DNA from 2 places in the Vibrio sp. YIC-376 genome. Region 2 is predicted to be linked to the other one. Evidence: predicted binding sites of a transcription regulator. Region 2 holds the regulator's gene; the other holds the start of a gene.
The links. The regulator CRP, encoded in region 2, controls carbon source genes, mostly activating them, when cyclic AMP is high. The targets are predictions, from matches to a motif close to TGTGANNNNNNTCACA.
Positions count from the first base shown of each region.

Region 1: a site for CRP is predicted at 1,226-1,241, ahead of WJM94_RS18810 (CidA/LrgA family protein). Genes of this name have one in related genera too.

Region 1 covers NZ_JBBWFK010000011.1:58,980-62,135, reverse strand. The annotation lists gene WJM94_RS18815 (LysR family transcriptional regulator) at 244-1,131, opposite strand; gene WJM94_RS18810 (CidA/LrgA family protein) at 1,259-1,687, shown strand; gene WJM94_RS18805 (LrgB family protein) at 1,690-2,385, shown strand; gene rsmS (pleiotropic regulatory protein RsmS) at 2,577-2,744, opposite strand; gene WJM94_RS18795 (primosomal replication protein) at 2,744-3,156, opposite strand, start outside.
Region 2 covers NZ_JBBWFK010000023.1:17,353-20,508, forward strand. The annotation lists gene WJM94_RS23095 (phosphoribulokinase) at 1-806, shown strand, start outside; gene crp (cAMP-activated global transcriptional regulator CRP) at 1,047-1,679, shown strand; gene WJM94_RS23105 (DUF1338 domain-containing protein) at 1,828-2,619, opposite strand; gene astD (succinylglutamate-semialdehyde dehydrogenase) at 2,867-3,156, opposite strand, start outside.

The sequences.
Region 1 (3,156 bases), on a different contig from region 2:
GAGCGTCGCCATTTTGTCGTTATACTTTGAGGCCGCTGATAGGGTTGAAATTGACTACCGACGAAAGGTGATCTGGCGAAAAATGGGCGTAAACCATCGTTTGTTCAATTTTGACATGGCCTAGTGCCGCTTTCAAATAGAGGATGTTGCCGCCATTGCGCATGAAAGCCCTTGCTTTCTCTGTTTCATATCCATACACAATTCACTTTGGTCACCTATATTTCAGGGATTACTTGCTTTAGGCTACGCATGGATCCTTCCACTTTCCTGACAAAGTTTAATCCATGCCTCTGCAGCTTTAGAGATATAACGCTCTTGATTCCAAACCACGCCAAGTTGCCAATTGATGGAGGGCTGAATAGGTATTATCAGCACATCTTCGTCAAAAATACGATTACATAAAGGTTGAGGAAGAAAGGTCACACCAACGCCACTTTTCACAAGAGCAACGAGAAAGTCCCACTGGCTACTACGGGCTGAAATTTGCGGAGAATACCCTGCTTGTTGGCATTGGCTCTTAATGTAATCACTCAAGGTAAATTCTTCGGTGTAGATATAGAAAGGTTCCTCTTTTAACTCTTCCCATGAGATCGAGCTTTTTTCTGACCAAGAAGTTGTGACAGGTAAAATGGCATGAATGGGATATTCATCAAGGGCAAGGTTTGTTAAGCAATCACTATTCTGAGTCGCTAACATGGTGATTGCAACATCAAGATCGCCATCAATAAGTGCTTGCTCAATCCTCTTGCCTCCGTATTCGACGATCGCTAGTTCTACATTCGGGTAGAGTTGTTTATATTGGCGAATTAATCCAGCGTACAGGGGACCAACCATAGGTGGGATGCCTAAGCGAAGATGACCTCGTTCTAATTTGTTGAGATCAATGAGTTCGGAGTTCAATTGTGCCATTGTCTCTAATATTTGTTTTGCCCGAAGATATACGATTTCTCCTGCATCAGTTAGCCAAAACTTTCTCCCCTCACGATGTATAAGTGGTTGTGCAACAGACTGTTCGAGACTTTGTATCATTTTGCTGATTGTTGGTTGGGTCACGCATAAATTTTCTGAAGCACGGGTGAAACTTTTTTGATCAATGAGTTCGACAAAATAACGAAGTGATTTAATGTCCATGCTTTGCTTAAATTAACCATTACAAAATTATGCCATTTTGGCATACTTTTGATAATAAAAATTCACTATATGACTATTTTTGTTCTGGATATAATGTGATCAAAATCTCAGAATGGAGTGAGAAGTCATGAAGGTATTTACTGGTGGATTGCTTACCTTGCTGCAAATTGGCTTGTTATCTGCGATATGGTTGATTGCCGAGTATTTGGTTAAACAATTTAATTTTCCGGTGCCAGCTAATTTGGCTGGGATGCTGATATTACTGTTGTGTCTGTTTCTTGGTGTGATCAAAGCAAGCTGGTTACGTAAAGGTGCAACTTGGCTGTTAGCTGAAATGCTATTGTTCTTTGTGCCAGCTGTGGTTGCCGTGGTGAAATACCAATCTCTGATGGAAACGGAAGGATTACGGATATTTGTTGTATTACTGATTAGTACAGTTTTAGTTTTGGGAATTACGGCTGCGGTTGTTGATCGTGTTTATCGTTTTGAGTTGCAGTTGTCCCGGAGAAAAAGCAACAGACACTACCAAAAACTGACAAAACATACGGAGCAATAACTATGTTCGAAACAGATTTTGGATTGGGTTTATTTTGTTTATTGATGACAGTTGTTTTTTATTATTTGAGCAAAATACTTTATCAGCGTAAAAAAACAATTTTTTTGATGCCTTTGTTGCTGGCGCCTTTGTTGCTGATTGTGGTCGTGTTCGCTTTTCACATTCCTTATCAATCTTATATGTCAGAGTCTCATTGGCTGTTGTGGATGCTTGGCCCTGCCACTGTTGCTTTTGCTATTCCCGTGTATGACAACCGTCGTCTTATTCAACGACATTGGTTATCCATGTCAATTGGTGTTCTTACGTCCATTTTTGTAGCGATAGGAAGCTCTGTTTTATTGGCTAAAATCTTTGGTCTGTCAGCGATTTTGCAGAAAAGCTTAGCAATGCGTTCTGTTACGACTCCTTTTGCGGTTGAAGCTAGTAAATTGATTGGTGGTCAAGAAGATTTAACTGCATTATTTGTTGTGATGACTGGTGTCATAGGAATGGCTGTTGGAGAAGTAATTCTTACCGTTTTATCAATTCGTTCTCGCTTGGGTAAGGGGTCAAGTCTGGGTGCTTCCGCTCACGGAGCTGGTACTGCAAAAGCATATCAACTGGGAAGTTCTGAAGGGGTCATATCCAGCGTTGCGATGATGCTCGCTGGTATGATTACTGTGTTATTGGCACCAGTTATTGGCCATCTGTTATGGTAAACAAGGCTTTTCAGTTTGTACCTAATCATGTCATGAACCTCATGTGCTAATCCCACTCAGCATTTATTAATGTATTTTCACAATCCATGTCTAGGTATTTGTCGTGGATGGTAGCATTGCTGAAATGTGATGAAAATGATTCTCAAAATATTGTAAGAACAGGTCTGAAAACGAAGTTTGAAGATGAGAGGCTACTGTTTTTCTTTTAGTTTGTTCTCTAAATCTACTTGTACGATTTTCAACGCGTTTAGCGCGGTTTTAGGATCAATGTCATTTGATTCAAGCAGGTATATGAGGTCGACAGCTAACTTTATTTCTTCTGGCGCGTCCTCTAAAGGCGTTTTACATTGGTCAGACATTACTGATGTTTTTCCCTGTGAGTTATTTGGTTTTCGAGCTTCACTAATGCTGCTTCACAGCGTTCCAGTCTTTGCTCCGTCGCGAGCAGCGCTTTCTGGGCTTCCGCACGCATAAAGCTTGGAGCTGCCTCTACGGCTCTTTCTTTATCAAGCACCATTTCTCGTAAGCGTCGAGCCCATTCTTGGTGCTGAGCCAGTTCTTGATACAGTACATTGATAGGCTTGCGGAAATGGCTACTGTGTTTAATTTCGTTTTTGCGGATTTTCGTTGTCGATATTTCGCGTTGAATAGCAGCAATTTGTGCAACTAATCGTTCGGTAATGTATTCAGCGCGAAGAGCGGTTAACTTACCTTCGTTCTGTTCGCGGACGATAGTCCCTAATGTCGCTTTGGCTTCTTTAACACATGGGG
Region 2 (3,156 bases):
CTGAAGCCTTCCGTAAGATGTTCAACATGATGAACGTCAAACCGGCATGGGTTGAAGGTGACAGCTTCCATCGCTTTACTCGCCCGGAAATGGATATCGAAATTCGAAAAGCACGCGAACAAGGCAGACACATCAGCTACTTTGGTCCACAAGCCAATGACTTTCCTGGCCTGGAAAAGTTTTTCCATCAGTACGGCGAAAACGGTACTGGTAGCATACGCCGTTATCTGCACACATTCGATGAAGCCGTACCATACAATCAGATGCCAGGGACTTTCACTCCTTGGCAAAATTTGCCAGAGAACAGCGATGTACTTTTCTATGAAGGGTTACATGGTGGCGTTGTAGATGGCGACGTGAACGTAGCTCAGCACGTCGATTTTCTGATTGGCATGGTACCGATTGTAAACCTGGAGTGGATCCAAAAGTTCGTGCGCGATACACGTGACCGTGGCCACTCACGAGAGGCCGTCATGGACTCCATCGTTCGCTCGATGGATGACTACCTGAACTTCATCACTCCACAGTTTTCACGTACTCATATTAACTTTCAGCGTGTACCGACGGTGGACACTTCAAACCCGCTCAACGCGAAAGGTATTCCGAGTTTAGATGAGAGTTTTGTGGTGATCCGACTTCGTGGTATCAAGAATGTCGATTTCCCATACCTTCTGGCCATGATTGATGGTTCGTTTATGTCACGCCACAACACCATCGTTGTACCTGGCGGAAAGATGAGCTTTGCGATGGAGCTGATCGTACGGCCTATCCTACAACAACTCATAGAAACAGGAAAAATTGGCTAAAAATCTCGCTTTCGTAGTGTTTACTTTTCATACCGTGATCATGTGCACAGTTTTGCGTACAAAATAGCAACCATGGCACGATTAAAATCAAGAAATAATCCTAGAAAAAGGATACTATTTCTTACCGAAACACAAGATAGCTTGCAGCATATAAAAAGTGCTCTTATTCTAGTAAACCTGATTCAGGCTTAGCTAAAATATGGATAGCGCAAGCGTACCCTGCAGAGGAAGTGAGATATTATGGTTCTAGGTAAACCTCAAACCGACCCAACATTAGAGTGGTTTCTTTCACACTGTCATATTCATAAGTACCCATCAAAGAGCACGCTAATTCACGCGGGCGAAAAAGCGGAAACCTTGTACTACATCGTTAAAGGTTCTGTTGCGGTTCTTATCAAAGACGAAGAAGGTAAGGAAATGATCCTTTCTTACCTAAACCAAGGTGACTTTATTGGTGAACTTGGTCTATTCGAGGAAGACCAAGAGCGTACAGCTTGGGTTCGAGCTAAATCTCCTTGTGAAGTGGCTGAGATTTCTTTCAAGAAATTCCGTCAGCTTATCCAGGTAAACCCAGACATCCTAATGCGTCTTTCTGCGCAGATGGCTCGTCGCCTTCAAGTAACTAGCCAAAAAGTGGGTGACCTAGCGTTCCTAGACGTAACTGGTCGTATCGCTCAGACGCTTCTGAACCTGGCAAAACAACCAGATGCGATGACTCACCCAGATGGCATGCAAATCAAGATCACTCGTCAAGAAATCGGTCAAATCGTTGGCTGTTCTCGTGAGACAGTAGGTCGTATCTTGAAGATGCTAGAAGAGCAGAACCTAATCTCTGCGCACGGTAAAACTATCGTAGTTTACGGTACTCGTTAATCTCTGATAAGAGTAACGTAAGTCAAATAAATCAAAGCCACCAATGGCAACATTGGTGGCTTTTTCTTTACAGATAAAAGTGAGTCAGTCTAGAGCCCCATTCCCAACGGCCTTAAGCAGCCATCGGGAATCGAGTTAACGTATTGAATTAACTATTCGTGCTCTCAAAGATTTTATCTGCAGAAGCAGCAACGAATCCTGGATAAAGTTCACCATTTGCCATTGGGTAACGTTTAGCAAATTCGTAGAAGCCACCTGGAATGATCTCAGAGCCTTCAGTAAAGTGAACAGGCACTTTATCAGCCATGGTGGAAGATTGCTCCAGCAAAACTTCTGGCGAGCCCTTAACTTCACCACCAGACTCGTTAATCACAAATCCAGCTTGACGTAAGTGATCATTCACTTCTTGCACTTCATTGTGCTGGTTCAACTGATTCACGCTAACCGTAAAGTGGTTTGCACCGTAACCATGTGCAGCAAGCCAGGACGCGTATTCGCTCTCTTTAGCCAGAGTCTGATAATCTGCAAAACTTAGGTCCCATAAACGGCCACCATGCAAAAATGCGCTGCCTGTCAGTTTCTCTGCATCTACTTGTGCCACCAGCTTCGCAACAATCGCTTGTAGCTCTGGAGAACACTCTTCTACTTTGAGCTCACTAATAAAGACTTTTGGCTGTTTTGGATCTGGGTGCTCGTAGTGCTTAGCAACGAGTTTCTTGCTTTCAAAGACATAATCACCACACGCTTCATAGCCAATCGCTAAAAATGGCTTAGCCAGCGTTTCAATGCCAAGAGGCTCAACATTAAATGTGCGTAAAGCAATATGGTCGTTAATTAAAGGTTCATCTTCCTGAAGAAGCTGATGAACTTTAGCAGCAGAAGGGCATAGACGTTGAATGTAGTCTTGCCATAGTGATTCAAATAACACATCGGGCGTCATAACGGCTCCTTGTTACGAGATGTAGGGATAAGATAAGAATGTTGGCGGCTCGTTCACAGCCTTAAAAGCTGTCCAGAATAATGAACGAGCAGCCACCAACCTGTGACGGAATATCAGTCAGTCTAAACACGCTTGTCTAAGTTTTTAATCACTTCACTAGTCAGCCAACGCACATTAATACTCCATACATCAGCAGTGCGCTGGCAAACTGAGCCACAGTACATTGCCGAGGCTCATATACTTCAAATTAAAGCGTTAAACCCGGGCTCAACGTTGCAGGTAGTTCAGTCGCGCTACCTTCCATAGATGCCATTGGGTAAGCACAGTAATCCGCTGCGTAATATGCGCTTGGACGAAGGTTACCTGATGCACCAGGACCACCAAATGGCGCGTCGCCACTTGCACCAGTCAATTGACGGTTACGGTTTACAATACCGGCACGAATGTGGTCTACAAAGTATTCCCACTCTTGGTCATTCGTTGAAACGAGACCAGCGGACAGGCCAAAGCGCGTGTCGTTCGCCAGTTCCACTGCCT